DNA from 2 places in the Dactylosporangium sp. NPDC005555 genome. Region 1 is predicted to be linked to the other one. Evidence: riboswitches for the same ligand, from Rfam matches in the RefSeq annotation. Region 1 holds a riboswitch; the other holds the start of a gene.
The links. Region 1 has a riboswitch for glycine ahead of gcvP (aminomethyl-transferring glycine dehydrogenase). Riboswitches for the same ligand answer to the same signal wherever they lie in the genome.
Positions count from the first base shown of each region.

Region 2: linked by a shared signal. The riboswitch ahead of ABZS58_RS47745 (hypothetical protein) and the one ahead of gcvP (aminomethyl-transferring glycine dehydrogenase) in region 1 are both predicted to bind glycine.

Region 1 is NZ_JBEXDG010000051.1:3,895-11,580, reverse strand. Features, by position in the region: gene ABZS58_RS38410 (VOC family protein) at 1-214, opposite strand, end outside; gene ABZS58_RS38405 (chorismate-binding protein) at 244-1,485, opposite strand; gene ABZS58_RS38400 (DUF5999 family protein) at 1,618-1,827, shown strand; gene gcvP (aminomethyl-transferring glycine dehydrogenase) at 1,849-4,671, opposite strand; glycine riboswitch at 4,744-4,838, opposite strand; gene ABZS58_RS38390 (hypothetical protein) at 4,936-5,997, opposite strand; gene ABZS58_RS38385 (DUF1501 domain-containing protein) at 6,252-7,520, opposite strand; gene ABZS58_RS38380 (DUF1800 domain-containing protein) at 7,517-7,686, opposite strand, start outside.
Region 2 is NZ_JBEXDG010000091.1:13,736-21,421, forward strand. Features, by position in the region: gene ABZS58_RS47725 (hypothetical protein) at 1-1,432, opposite strand, end outside; gene ABZS58_RS47730 (methyltransferase domain-containing protein) at 1,657-2,310, shown strand; gene ABZS58_RS47735 (L-serine ammonia-lyase) at 2,489-3,844, opposite strand; gene gcvH (glycine cleavage system protein GcvH) at 3,850-4,209, opposite strand; gene ABZS58_RS47745 (hypothetical protein) at 4,215-4,460, opposite strand; glycine riboswitch at 4,617-4,710, opposite strand; gene ABZS58_RS47750 (lytic polysaccharide monooxygenase) at 4,935-6,011, shown strand; gene ABZS58_RS47755 (cellulase family glycosylhydrolase) at 6,369-7,686, opposite strand, start outside.

The DNA.
Region 1 (7,686 bases):
GCGCGCGGGCCTCGACGGTTGCCGGGTCCGGGACGGCGATCACATCCACCACGACGGGCGCACCGGGCTCCGTCCAGACGAACCCCGCGGGTGCGGCGCTGGTCGCGCCGTGTCCCCCGCTCCTGGCGACCCACCCGAGCGCCGCCGCCCAGAACCGGCCCAGCGCCACGTCGTCCCGGGCCTTCAGATTCACCTGCACCACCCGCAGCCCCACACCGCCCACCCTACGGCGACCCACGCCGCTCAGGCGGTCAGGGCGGCCTTGATGGGCGCGGTCTTCGCGGCGGCCTCGGCGACCTCGGCGGCGGGGTCGCTGTCCCAGACGATGCCACCGCCGGCCCACACGTGGGCGAGGCCGTCGGCCACCGCGACGGTGCGGATCGTCAGGCCGAGGTCGACGTGCAGGCGACCGTCCGGCGTGTGGCCGATCCAGCCGGCGGCGCCCATGCTCGGGCCGCGGCCGACCGGCTCCAGGGCGCTGACGACGTCGACGGCGGCGAGTTTCGGGGCGCCCGTCACCGAGCCGCCCGGCCACACCGCGGCGAGGAGCTCCCGCAGGCCGACGCCGGGGGCGAGGTGGGCGCTGACCGTCGACTCGGCCTGCCACAGGCGGGACCAGCGGCGGATGGCGAAGAGGTCGTCGACGCGGACGGTGCCGGTGCGGGCGACGCGGCCGAGGTCGTTGCGTTCCAGGTCGACGATCATGATGTGTTCGGCGCGTTCCTTCGCCGATGCGAGGAGCTCGGCGCGGCCCTGGCCGGTGGCGGGGCGGGTACCCTTGATCGGGCGGGTCACGGCGCGGCCGTCGGACACCTCGACGAGGGTCTCCGGGGAGGCGCACGCCACCCACCACGCGCTGTCGGCGCCTTCCAGCACTCCCCCGTAGCGGGCGCCCGGCAGGGCGGCCACCCTGGCCAGAGCGGTGCGGGGGTCGCCGGTGAGCGGGGCGCTGGCGTGGCCGACGACATTGGCCTGGTAGACGTCGCCGCGGGCGATCGCCGCGCGGACCGCCTCGACCGCCGCGGCGTGTTCGGCGGTGGTCCAGCTCGGGGTCCACAGCCCCACCCGCGAGGGAGCCGGGTCTGCCGGTGAGGCGGGAAAGTCCTGCCCTGGGGCGGGCCGCCCCGGTCGTGCGGCGGGGTGGTCGCCAGGCCGTACACCGGGAGACGGCGAATGGGCGAAGACGACGGCGACGAGGTCGGGCACGGACGGGGCCGGGGACGCGACCGCCGACGGCGGCGCGAGCAGGATCGCGGCGCCACACACCGAGTCTGTCACCGTGCGTGATCGGGACAGATCGGAGACAGGAAGTCCCGCATCGATCAGGAACGCTGAGAGGATGGCCAGGGGGTCGCCCCCGTCGCGGGAATGCCACTCGATCCGGGAACGCTCCCATAGGTGCGGTCGACACGCCGGGGCCGACCCGGGAGGGTGGAGTTCCACCGACCCGGGCCGGCACCCGACGACCGGTCCTAATGTGCTCATACGAATGGCGGATTATCCCCAAGTTGTGCCGTGACGTGTTCGGAATCGTGTCGTTGGCCGTAGTAGCGTGCATCTCTGGTCATGTGAACAACCACACAGGCCTCAACTGAACCTCTCAATCGGAGACCCCCGATGCTCTGCCAGCACCAACCATCCTGTCCCGCAGCCGCCGATCTGGACCACGAAGCCGCCCGGATCCTGGCCGCACACCCCGAGCAGGGGTGGAGCCTCCTGTGCAACGGAGTGATCGTCTTCGAGGACACCGGCGAGCTTCTCCCGGACTGCAGCGTGATCGAACCGCACCGCGGACCGGCCATGCACGTCCTCGTCAAAGCCGCCTGATCGGTCACACTCCGTAACCAGTCACTCCTCAAAGGCGGAGGCCGGCGGGCACGAGCAGACCAGGTTCCGGTCGCCGTAGCTGTCGTCGATCCGCCGCACCGGTGGCCAGTATTTCGCCACCGTCACGCCGGCCGGGTAGGCCGCCACCGACCGAGGGTAGGCGTGCGACCACTCGTCGGCGGTGACCACCGCGGCGGTGTGCGGCGCGTTGCCGAGCGGGTTGTCCCCGGCCGGCCACACACCGGACGCCACCCGGTCGATCTCCTCACGGATCGCGATCATCGCGTCACAGAATCGGTCGAGCTCGGCCAGGTCCTCGCTCTCCGTCGGCTCGACCATCAGCGTCCCCGACACCGGGAACGACATGGTCGGCGCGTGGAAGCCGTAGTCGATGAGCCGCTTCGCGACGTCCGCGACGCTGACCCCGGTCGCCTTCGTGATCGTCCGCAGATCGAGGATGCACTCGTGCGCGACGAGGCCCTCGCTGCCGCTGTACAGCACGGGGTAGTGCCCCCGCAGCCGCGCCGCCACGTAGTTCGCCGCCAGGACCGCCGTCGCGGTCGCCTTCGCCAGGCCGTCGGGGCCCATCAGCCGCAGGTACGCCCACGGGATCGGCAGGATCCCCGCCGAACCCCACGGCGCCGCCGACACCGGCCCGACCGGGGCGCTGTCCGCCAGGATCGGGTGTGACGGCAGGAACGCCGCCAGGTGAGCGCGGACCGCGACCGGCCCGACGCCGGGGCCGCCGCCGCCGTGCGGGATGCAGAAGGTCTTGTGCAGGTTCAGGTGCGACACGTCCGCCCCGAACCGGCCCGGCTTCGCGTAGCCGAGCAGGGCGTTGAGGTTCGCGCCGTCGACATACACCTGGCCGCCGGCCTCGTGGACCTTGGCGCACAGGTCGGCGATGCCGGTCTCGTACACGCCGTGCGTGGACGGATACGTCACCATGATCGCGGCGAGGCGGTCCCGGTGCAGCTCGATCTTCGCCTCGAGGTCGCCGAGGTCGACGTTGCCCAGCTCGTCGCAGGCCACGACCGCGACCCGCAGGCCCGCCATGACGGCACTGGCGGCATTCGTCCCGTGGGCGCTGGACGGAATCAGGCACATGTCGCGTCCCGTGTCGCCCCGCGAGTGGTGATACGCCCGGATGGCCAGGAGACCCGCCAGCTCGCCCTGCGACCCCGCGTTCGGCTGCAGCGACACGGCGTCGTAGCCGGTCACCTCCGCCAGCCACCGCTCCAGGTCGTCGATCAGCTTCCGGTACCCCTGGGTCTGCGCCGCCGGCGCGAACGGGTGGACGTTGGCGAACTCGGGCCAGGTGATCGGCTCCATCTCGGCGGTCGCGTTGAGCTTCATCGTGCATGAGCCGAGCGGGATCATGCCCCGGTCCAGCGCGTAGTCCATGTCGGAGAGACGCTTGAGGTACCGCAGCATCGCCGTCTCCGACCGGTGCGTGCTGAACACCGGGTGGCTCAGGTAGTCACTCGCGCGCCGCAGCCGCCCGGGGACGGCGTCGGCGGTGTCCAGCGCCGTGACGTCGACGTGCGCCAGGCCGAACGCGGCGAGGACGTCACGCAGGTGCCCGAACGTGGTCGTCTCGTCGCACGCCATCCCGACCCGGTCGTCGTCCACCTGCCGTAGGTTGATCCCCCGCTCCGCGGCCTTCTCCGTGATCGCCCGCGCTCCGCCCGGCACCACGGCCGTCACCGTGTCGAAGAACGCCTCGTGCTCGACGGTGACACCGCCGGCGCGCAGGCCCGCGGCGAGCCGGACCGCCATGTCGTGGGTCCGCGACGCGATCTCCCGCAGCCCGTCGGGCCCGTGGTACACCGCGTACATGCTGGCCGTCACGGCGAGGAGGACCTGCGCGGTGCAGATGTTGCTGGTCGCCTTCTCCCGGCGGATGTGCTGCTCACGGGTCTGCAGGGCCAGCCGGTACGCCGGGGCGCCGTCCGCGTCCTTCGACACGCCGACGAGCCGGCCGGGCATGGTGCGCTCCAGGCCCTTGCGGACGGACATGTAGCCGGCGTGCGGCCCGCCGAAGCCCATCGGCACCCCGAACCGCTGCGCGCTGCCGACGGCGACGTCCGCCCCGAACGCTCCGGGCTCACGCAGCAGGCACAGGGCGAGCAGGTCGGCGGCGAAGGTGACGATCGCGCCCTTCTCGTGGGCCGCCGCCGTCAGCGCTTCGAGGTCCCGCACGGCGCCGGATGCTCCCGGGTACTGCAGGTGCAGGCCGAAGAACTCGTCCGGCAGCGGGTCCCCGTCGACGTCGACGGTCCGCACGGTGATGTTCAACGGCTCGGCGCGGGTCCGGATGACGGCGAGGGTCTGCGGGAGGACGTCCTTGTCGACGACGTACACGTCGGTCTTGACCTTCGACGAGCGCCTGGCCAGGGTCATCGCCTCGGCGGCCGCGGTCGCCTCGTCGAGCAGCGACGCGCCCGCGACCGGCAGGCCCGTCAGGTCGGTGATCACCGTCTGGAAGTTCAGCAGTGCCTCGAGGCGCCCCTGGCTGATCTCCGGCTGGTACGGCGTGTACGCCGTGTACCACGACGGGTCCTCGAGCACGTTGCGCACGATGACCGGCGGCGTGTGCGTGCCGTAGTAGCCCAGGCCGATCATGCTGACCAGGGTCCGGTTCGCCGCAGCGAGGGCGCGCAGCTCCCCCAGCACCTCGGCCTCGGACGCCGCCATCGGAAGGCCGAGCGGCTGGTGCCAGCGGATCGAGCCGGGGATCGCGGCGGTCATCAGCGCCTCGACGGACTCATACCCGACGGTCTTGAGCATCTCGGACTGATCGTCCGGCGACGGTCCGATGTGCCGGCTGGCGAAACTGGTCATTGGCCACACTCTTTCGATCCGGGGTCGGGGAAACGCGTCCCTCCCCCTCTGTCGTGTGGCCTCCAGAGGTGCCAACCCGTCGCGGTCCTTCTGCCTGAGAGGTTCCGGGGAGGATTTGCCCCTTCGGCGTCGCCCTGAATTCAGACGATCTCTCCCGCGCGGGTATTGCCGGCGTCACCTAATCTACCGGTTCTTCGACCATGGTCACGCACCCGTGGTCGACGCCACAGCCGCTAGGGCATCCTAGGAAGCTAGGTGTATGGTTCAGGGGCGGCAGCGGGCGGAGTTGGCGTCGACCATCAGCAGGGAGCTGTCGACGGCCTCGAAGTCCTTGCCGGTCAGGGACTTGAGGGCGTTGAGCTGATCGTTGCTCCACTTGTCGTCCTGGGTCCCTGAGAAGAACCAGGGCGAGCCGTTGTCCGCAAGGATCGCGCCGTGCTGCTTGAGCGCCTGCGCGATCGCGCGGGCCTGGGGAGGAAACTTGGAGATGTCGACGGAGGCCTTCAGGCGGAAGCGGGCACCCATCGGGGGCAGCGCGGCGTCGGTCGACGACGACGCGGCGTGCCGGGCGGGCCAGATGTAGGCCTTCTTCGTGCGCGGCGCGGTGAAGCGGATCGCGTGGCCGACCTTGCCGGCGGCAGCCTCATCGGCGCGGGCCAGACCGGCGAGGATGGACAGACCCGCGGCGTCGGCGGAGGTCCAGCCGGCCTTGCGCAGGTCGTTGCGGCGCAGGTCGTAGACGGCGCCGGAGCCCGCCTTCCACGAGCCGTCCTGGTTCGGGTGCGCGTCGTAGAGCTCGTAGGCCTTGCAGGCCGCCGTGTCGTGGACGATGACATGCCGGTCCCCGTCGGCGTTCGCGCCGCCCTCGACGCGGGCGTTGCGCGGGATCGGGTAGGGGCCCTTGTCGCTCTCGTCGGCGTAGTCGAAGGTGACCTTGACGCCCGCCTGGCCGGCGCCGACGGTCGTGATCGGGATGCCGAAGGGCGCGCCGTCGATCAGGCCCGCGCCGAAGTCGGGGTGCGCGTGCGCGGACGCGCCGATGCTGGCCACCCACGCCGCCGAGTCACGGTGCACGGGCAGCTTCGACACATCAGCACGCCAGACGTTGTCGGCGGGGAAGACCGTGCAGGCGCCGCTCTGCGCCGACGCGGACTGGCTCGCGGACCCCAGGACGCCGGCCGCCTCCTGCGACCCGGCCGGCCCGACCGCCGAGGACGACGCCCCCGTCGCCGGGGCCGCCCTGCCGTCCTTCGACGAGCTGCAACCGGACACGCCCGCACTCACGGCGAACACGACAACGACGGCCAGCGCGGCATTGCGCCTCATGATCCTCCTCGGGTCGGCCCCCGATCCTCACGGACAAGCGCGCACGATACCCGGACCGGCTGTCCGCCGTGCCGCTCACCACCAACTCGCTCCGCCCTGTGCCACGCCGATGGACCGGACGCAGCAGGATGGCGTCCGATCGTCGGATGCGCCCCTCACCGGACATCCACCCTTCGCGTGTCCCCGTCCGGCCCGCCCCGCTCGCGAACCGGACGGCGCGGTTCCGGCGCCCACATCCACCGCTGCGGCGGACCTCACCTGCGGACGACGGCCAGGTCGTACGAGGAGGGGGTGACGTCCGGGAAGATGTTGGTCAGGGAGCCGACGCCGCAGCGGCGTTGCAGGAGCTCGCCGATGACGGAGCGGTAGTCGGTGGTCGAGGCGAGGTCCCCGGCCGTCAGCTTCGCCGGGGCGAGGCCGGGCCAGGTGCCGTGGACGCGGCCGCCGCGGACGTTGCCGCCGAGCAGGAGCATGGCGTTGCCGTTGCCGTGGTCGACGCCGCGGGAGCCGTTCTCCGCGACGCGGCGGCCGAACTCGCTGAGCGTGACCAGGGTGACGCGCTTGAAGGCGTCGCCCAGGTCGGCGGCGAACGCTTCCAGGGCGAGGGCGAGCTCGGTCAGGTGGTCGTGCATCCGCTGGCCCTTGGCGGGGCCGCCGAGCCCCTCGTGCATGTCCCAGTCGCCGAAGTCGACGGTCGCCGCCATCAGGCCGACGTTCGACTTCACCAGGCGGGCCACGTCGCACAGGGCCCGGCCGAGGGCGGTCGCCGGGTAGGTGGCGGCCGGCGTGTACCTGCCCAGTGCGGCGACCGTGCCGAGGGTGGCGTTGACGGCGCGGGCCGGGTCGGCCATGACCGCCGGGGCGCCGTCGAAGAGCTTGGCGATCGTCGCGGCCATCGGGGTCTTCACGTCGTTGCCGGACAGGGCGAACCCGTCGACGGACGACATCGACACGTCCGGGGACGGGCCGGCGAACGCCCGCGCCGGTGAGGTGGCGCCCATGGCGACGCCGGCGGTCGGCGAAACCGCGCCGGCGACGCCGAGCATCCGGTCGAGCCAGCCGGTGCGCACGGACGTGCCGGCGGCGGCGCGCTCCATCTCCTCCATCGCCTGGAAGTGGGAGCGGGACGGGTTGGGCTGGCCGACGGCGTGCACGGCGCCGAACGTGCCGGCGTTCCAGCGGGCCAGCAGCGGCGCGAACGCCGGGTGCAGGCCGAACATCCCGTCCCCGGCGATCACCGACGCCTTCGGCACCGCGATGGTCGGCCGGGCGGCGTAGTAGTCGGGGTCGCCGATCGGGACGACGGCGGACAGCCCGTCGAACCCTCCACGCAGCGACAGCACGACGATGGTGTCGCCGGTGTACGGGGTGCTGGCGAACGCCAGCCGGGTGGCGAGGCCCTCCCCCACCAGGCCGGTGAGCGCGGCGCCCGCACCGATGACGGCGGCGCGCCCCAGCAGGCCCCGGCGCGAGAGACCAGCGGTCGTAGCGTCCGTCGTGCAGCAAGCGTTCAACACGGTCACCTGGCCAGGAAGTAGGGCGAGTCGAGGATGAGGGCGATGAGGTGCGGCAGCCTGCCGGTGACGGCGGGGTCCTTCGCCTTCAGGGGACTTGTCGGCGTCTTGCCGAGGAAACTGAGCAGCGCGTCGCGGTGCGCCGGTTGCAGAGTGGTGCCGACGAGCCGGGTCG
Region 2 (7,686 bases), on a different contig from region 1:
GCTGCGGCGTCGGTACGAGCGGCAGCAGCGCCATCGCGAGGGCGGCCGCCCACAGCCAGCGGCCCGCGTAGGGCAGCGGCTCCTCGTCCTCGTCCTGCCTGACGCGGAGCCTGCCGGCGGCGGCGTCCCCTGTGGCGTCCCCCGTGGCGTCCCCCGTGGCGTCCGCCGGTGGCTCCGAGGCGTGCATGTCGGTGGCCGGGGCTTCCGCGGCGAACGCGGCGGACTCCGTGGCCTGGCCGGTGGCCGGGAACGGCGGCGGCACCACGAACCGGTCGACCAGGATCGCCAGGAGAACGCCGACGAGGGGGGTCACGACGAGCGCGACCCGGGTCGGCACCACCGAGTCGAACAGCGGCAGGTCGACCAGGAAGCGCCACGGGCCGTGCCAGGTGGTCTCCTCGCCCTGGTAGCGCACGACCGGGCCGAGCGACAGCAGCCCGAACACGACGGCGGTGACGAACAGGGCCCGCGCGCCCCGGTGCCGCCACAGCGCGGCCGCGGCGGCCGGCAGGAGCAGCAGCAGCGGCCAGCCGAAGAACGTGTTCTCCTCCGTCGGCCCGCCGAGCTTCTCGATGCGGGTCACGTCGCCGAGGATCGAGCGGCGGCTGAAGTTGTAGAACGACGCCCAGTCGGCGCTGAAGCCGTGCACAAAGTCGGGCAGCCCGTGGTACGCCTGCGGCCCGGCGAACTGGTGGTAGAGCGGGTACGCCATGACGACGCCCGCGGCCAGCGCGGTGACACCCAGCGCCGGCAGGGCCGCCCGCGCCGCCGGCAGCATGTCGCGCGGCCGCAGGTACACCAGCAGGAACACCAGCAACGCGAACGCCGCGAGGAAGAGCACCTCCTCGTTGATGAAGCACTGGTAGACCACCAGCGCCGCCAGGATCAGCCCCTTGCGGACCGTGCCGCCGGGTTGCCGCATGCGGAACACGGCCCACAGGATCAGCGGGATCATGAACTGGCCGGCGATGTTGGGGTGCGCGGTCGTCTGCGACACCATCGCGGGGGCGAAGCCGCAGAACAGCGCGCCCAGGTAGGCTGCCGACCGGGACCGCACCACCTCGCAGCGCAGCAGCATGAAGAACCACGCGATCGCAGTGCCGGCGGGTGCGATGGTGCTGATGAGCGCGAACGTGACCGAAGCACCGAACAGCAGCGTGATCGGGGCGAGCGGCAGGGCGAGCCCGAGGATGGACGTGTTGGCCATCAGGTTCACGCCCAGGGGCGCGTTGAGCTGGTCGGTGAGGAAAGGGTTGTCACCGTGGGTGAACAGCCGCGCGGCGTGCGTGAGCACCCATTCGAAGAAGACCTGGTCCTGGTTGTTGTCGGCCAGCATCCTGGTCTGCGGTGCCGCCCACAGATGGTGGAACAGCACGACGGAGAAGACCACGTAGCTCAGGGCGACAAGAGCGTTCTTTCCGCCGGTTTTCACGGGTGAGACCATAGCTGGACGCCTGCCGTTGGCGCACGCCTTGCCCAGCCACTGGCCTCATCGCATCGACGCCGATAAACTACGCCAATTCCGGATAACATGATCAGATCGTTGGATCGACGAGCTACCGAGGAGACGCCGTGCCGCCTGGAGGCGATCGGGATCGCAGTGCGGAGATCCTCGGTGACCAGCTCATCCAGTCCGAGGTCCTCGAAGGTCTCGCGATGGCGAAGAACCACCGCAAGTGGTTCGTCGCATTCGCGACCCCTTATCTCGGCGACGACCCGATCGAGGTCAGCGCCGGCCTGGGTGACTACGCGGCGGAGTGGCTGGAGCACGCACCGAGGATGACGGTCACGGAGGCCGACCCGGACCGGCTGCTCGCGCTCAAGGAGCGCTTCTCGGCCAACCGCGAGGTCGCGATCCGCGAGCTGATGCTGCCGAGCGAGATCACCGCCGAGCACAGCGCCGCCGTGTCCTACAACGTCCTGGAGCACATCGAGGACCACCTCGGCGCCCTGCAGACCATGCGCTCCCTGGTCCGCCCCGGCGGCTACGTGGTCATCGTGGTCCCGGCGTTCCCGTTCGCGATGGGCCCGGCCGACATCGCGACCGGCCACGTGCGGCGGTACACGAAGAAGACCATGCGGGAGGTCCTGCTGGCGGCGGATCTGGAGATCGAGCGGCTGCACTACGCCAACTCGCTCGGCCTGATCGGCTACTACGTGTCGACGTGCCTGCTGCGCCAGAAGCCGGGTCCCGGCCTGATGGTCAAGTTCTACGACTCGACGGTCGCCCCGATGACCCGCTTCGCGGAACGCTTCGTCACCCCGCCCTTCGGGCAGTCCGTGATCGCCATCGCCCGCCGCCCCGCCTGAAAGTTTCGCTGTTCCGCCTTTTCGTCAGCACCGACTTTTCGTCAGCACCGACGGCGGGGCGTGGCGGCGGCGAGCCGGCGGCGGGGCCGGCGGTGACGATCGGGTAGCCGTCCACAGGATCCGCCTGGCCGGACGACAGGATCCAGCCGGCGAGCCGCTCGTGCCGGCACAGCGCGGGTCAGCATTCGATGACGGTGACCGCCAGGCCGCCGCGGGCGGTCTCCTTGTACTTCACCGACATGTCGCGGCCGGTGTCGCGCATGGTGCGGATGGCCTTGTCGAGGGTCACCTTGTGGCTGCCGTCGCCGTTCAGGGCGAGCCTTGCCGCGTTGATCGCCTTGACGCTGGCGATGGCGTTGCGTTCGATGCAGGGGATCTGGACGAGGCCGCCGACCGGGTCGCAGGTCAGGCCGAGGTTGTGTTCCAGGCCGATCTCCGCGGCGTTCTCGACCTGGGCGGGGGTGCCGCCCATGACCTCGCACAACCCAGCGGCGGCCATCGCGCAGGCCGAGCCCACCTCCCCCTGGCAGCCCACTTCCGCGCCGGAGATGGAGGCGTTGCCCTTGATGAGGATGGCGATGGCGGCGGCGGTGAGGAGGAAGCGGGCGACGCCGTCGTCGGTGGCGCCGGGGACGAAGCGGGTGTAGTAGTGCAGGACGGCGGGGATGATGCCGGCGGCGCCGTTGGTGGGGGCGGTGACGATGCGGCCGCCGGACGCGTTCTCCTCGTTGACGGCGAGCGCGTAAAGGTTCACCCAGTCGAGCACGCGGAGCGGATCGTGGCCCACGGAGCTCTTGAGGTCGCGGAACAGCGCCGGGGCGCGTCGCGGCACGCGCAGGCCGCCGGGCAGGACACCGTCCAGGGAGCGGTTGCAGCCGCGGTCGACGCATTCCTGCATGACGGACCACAGGTGCAGCAGGCCGGCCCGGGTCTCGGAGTCGGGGCGCCAGGCGCGCTCGTTGGCGTACATCAGCGAACTCACCGGCATCGAGAGCTCGTGGCACAGGGCGAGCAGCTCACCGCCGGTCGTGAAGGGGTGCGGCAGGACCGTGGTGTCGGCGACGACGCCGGTGTCGCCGACGACGAACCCGCCGCCGACGGAGAAGTAGGTCTTCTCCAGCAGCGCGGCGCCGTCGGCGGAGAAGGCCTGGAAGCGCATGCCGTTGGGGTGTTCGGGCAGGGACTTGCGCCGGTGCAGGACCACGTCGTCGTCGACGGAGAACGGCACGAGCGACCCGCCGGGAAGGCGGAGCCGGCCGGTGGCCCGGACGGCGGCGACCAGTTCGTCGGCGCTGTCGGTGTCCACCGTCGCCGGGTCCTCGCCGAGCAGGCCGAGCACGACGGCCTTGGCCGAGCCGTGGCCGTGGCCGGTGGCGCCGAGCGAGCCGAACAGCTCCGCCCGCACCCGCCCGACCGGGCCGGCGAGCGCCGTCGCGAAGCGGCGGGCGGCGCGCATCGGGCCGACGGTGTGTGACGACGAGGGTCCGATGCCGACGGAGTACAGGTCGAACGCGCTCAGGGTCGAGGCGGCCACCCCGCTCACCCGACCAGGGCGGCGTAGCCGGCGGCGTCGAGGAGGTCGGGCGTGCCGGTGAGGTCGAGCTCGAAGAGCCAGCCGCGCTCGTACGGGTCGTCGTTGACCAGCCCCGGTTCGCCGGCCAGCACGGCGTTGACCGAGACGACGACACCGTCGGCGGGGGCGACGAGGTCGCTGACGGACTTGGTGGACTCGATCTCGCCGCAGGGCGTGCCGGCGGTGACGGTCGCCCCGACCTCGGGCAGCTGCACGTGGACGACGTCGCCGAGCGCGGCGGCGGCGTACGCCGTGATGCCCACCCGACCGTCGAGCAGCCATTCGTGGTCGCGGGTGTAGCGCAGGTGCGGCGGGATCGCGGACATGACGCTCATTTCTGCGAGGAGTGGAGGGGCAGCGGCCCGGTGGTGAGCGGGGTCCGCGCCGGGAGCACGTCCCGCCCGGCGACGTCGAAGGACCCGCCGGCGTGCCCGCATGGCACGGCGAAGAACACGGCGGGGTCCGCGGTGTTCGCGGCATGCGGGGAGCGGCGTTCCGCCAGGAGGTGGACGACCAGGTCGTCGGGGAAGGTGGGCGTGGCGCCCGGATCGCGGTGCACGTCGAGCAGCGGTGTCACGAGAGGCTCCCTGGGTCCGGATGCCGTCGCGGACGGCACCCTGCTGGGTGACCTCCCCGCTCTGTCATCGGAGCCTGAGAGCTTCGCCGCCCGTCGACAACGGGCGGTTTGCACCGTGGGCGCAGGACAACCGTCGTCCTGACTTTCCAGAGTCGCCTGACCGCGGCGGTACCGATGCCTGAGAGATTCTGGGGAGAACGTTGCTCCTTCGGCGCCTCGGACTGACCGAGGGCTCTCCCGTCGCGGGTCGTGCAGCGCGATATGTGGTTGTGATCTGGACCGTAAGACCCGCCACCCGGCCCCGTCAAGCCCGCAACAGTGCCCCGGCCCGGGACACCTTTCCGCCGCGCATTCACGGTGATCCATGCAGTGGGTAGAATGTCCACGGGAGCCGCACAGCGCCGCGGACAGCCTCTGAGCTGCATCGCAGGCGTCGCCATGCACGCATTTCGCATCGACGTGACGGAGTTCCCTGTGCAACTTTCAGCCCGCTTCAAGACAGTCGCCGCCGGCGCGGCGGTGGCCCTCGCCGCCGCGGTCGTCGCGGTCGTCGCCGCCCAGAGTCCCGCTTCCGCGCACGGCTCGGTCACCGACCCGCCGTCGCGCAACTACGGCTGCTGGGCCCGATGGGGCAGCGACTTCCAGAACCCGAACATGTCCCAGACCGACCCGATGTGCGCCCAGGCGTGGCAGGCCAACCCGGACACCATGTGGAACTGGAACGGCCTCTACCGTGAGGGCGTCGCCGGCAACCACCAGGCCGCGATCCCCGACGGCCAGCTGTGCAGCGGCGGCCGGACGCAGAACGGCCGGTACGCGTCGATGGACACCGTCGGCGCGTGGGTCGCCGCGACGAAGCCGAACAACTTCACGCTGACCCTGACCGACGCCGCCCAGCACGGCGCCGACTACCTGCGCGTCTACATCACGAAGCAGGGGTTCGACCCGACGACGCAGCCGCTGACGTGGGCGAGCCTCGAGCTGGTCAACAGCACCGGCCGGTACGCGCCGGCGCCGCAGTACCAGGCGCAGGTCAACGCCGGCAGCCGGACCGGCCGGCACGTCATGTACACGATCTGGCAGGCCAGCCACCTGGACCAGTCGTACTACTTCTGCAGTGACGTCATCTTCACCGGCGGCACCGGGCCCGGTCCTTCCGGTAGCGCGTCCGCGTCGCCGTCGCGGTCCACCAGCCCGTCGGCGTCGCCGTCCGCGTCGGCGTCGCCGTCCCGGTCCACCAGCGTCCCGCCCGGCGGCTGCACGGCGTCCTACGCCAAGACCAGCGAGTGGGCCGGCGGGTTCGGGGCCAACGTGACCGTCACCGCCGGCGGCGCCGGCACCAACGGCTGGACGGTGAGGCTCACCTGGGCCAACGGGCAGACGGTCACCTCGTTCTGGAACGCGGCGATCACCTCCAGCGGCGCCGTGTCGACCGCCGCGAACATGAGCTACAACGGCAAGCTCGGCGCCGGGCAGTCCACGAGCTTCGGCTTCAACGGCTCCTGGTCCGGCACCAACACCGCTCCGGCGGTGACCTGCACCGCCACCTGACCTCGCACACCGGTCCAGGTCCGGGACAGCTGTTCGCGCCCGGTGTACGTGCAACACCAGGTGCTCGTGCGTAACGCCCACGTCGGTGCCCGGCAGCGGTCCCGCTGCCGGGCACCGACGTTCTCCGCACCGGCGGCGTCACCACGGTCTTCGGCCCGTCGTCGACGGCGCTCCCGGCGCATGTCCGGTCCACCGCGAAGCTCCTCGCGGACACCGGGACCGCGGGGGTGCCTGTCCACCTACGGGGGGCTCGTGGATGCCGGTGCCCGCCCGTGTCCGGGGCCGACGTCATGCGCATCGACGCACACATGGTGAAGCGGGACGGGTCAGTTGCTCACCCGTCCCGCTTCGCCGTGATCAGAAGTTGTCGGGGGTGCGGATCCGGCTGCGGACCCACGCGCCCGACGTGCTCAGCGACGACGGGTTGGTGAAGCTGCCCGCCGAGCACGTGCCCGGGTTGAACGCCGCGCTGCTCTCGTTCGCGTCCGAGTACGTCCAGTTCGCGTAGCTGATCTTCTTCGAGTCGAGCAGGTCCAGCCAGGCGGTGCTGCTGCCCAGGTCGACGTTGCCGCCGCCGGTCGCGGTGACCGTGCCGAACTCCGTCACGAACAGCGGCAGCCGGCCCGCCGCGCGGGACACGACGCTGCGGTAGTTGTCGGTGTGCGACGCGGCGTAGAAGTGGAACGCGTACATGATGTTCGTCGCGTTCACCGGGTTGGCCACGATCTCGTTCTCGTCGGAGCCGTTGGACACGCCCAGCGACGACCAGCCGCGGGTGCCGACGATGACGACCGCGTCGGGGTCGGCCGCCCGGATGACGGGGATGACCTGGTCCGCGTACGTCTTGATCTGCTGCCACGTGACGCCGTTGGGCTCGTTGGCGATCTCGTAGATGACGTTCTTCTTGTTCGCGTTGCGCTGCGCCACCGCGGCGAAGAACGTCTTCGCCCGGTCGAGGTTGTAGTTCGGGTCGCCCGGCGTCAGCGTGTGGAAGTCGATGATCGCGTACAGGCCCTTGGACTCGGCGAGGTCCACGTACTGGTTCACCTGGTTGGTGAACGCGGCCGGGTTCGTCTCGTAGCCCTGCTCCTGCACGTACATCGCGATCCGCAGCAGGTCGGCCTTCCAGTCGTCCGCGAGCGCGGAGACCGACGCGTTGTTGACGCAGGACGCGAACCACTGGATGCCGTGGGTGCTCATGCCCCGCAGCTGGATCGCCTTGTTGTTCTGGTTGCAGAGGTTGACGCCGCACACGTGCAGCTGCCCGTTCGCCGCGAGGGGCGTGCCGCCCTGCGGCGGCTGGCTCGGGCTGGTGCTGGTGCTCGGCGACTGGCTCGGCGTCCTGCTCGGCGTCGGGCTGTTCGTCACCGTGCCGGTGCAGGTCACGCCGTTGAGGGTGAACGCCGCCGGGGTCGGGTTGGCGCTCGTCCACGTGCCGTTGAACCCGATGCCCGTCGACGCGCCGGTGGCGAGGCTGCCGTTGTAGTCGAGGCTGCGGGCCGTGACGGCGGACCCGCTCTGGCTGAACGTCGCCGACCAGCCCTGGCCGACCTTCTGTCCCGCGTCGGGGAACGTCCAGCCGAGGGTCCAGCCGTTGACGGCGTCGCCGAGGTTGGTGATCGTGATGTTGCCGGTGAACCCGCCCGGCCACTGGTTCACCGTGTACGCGACCCGG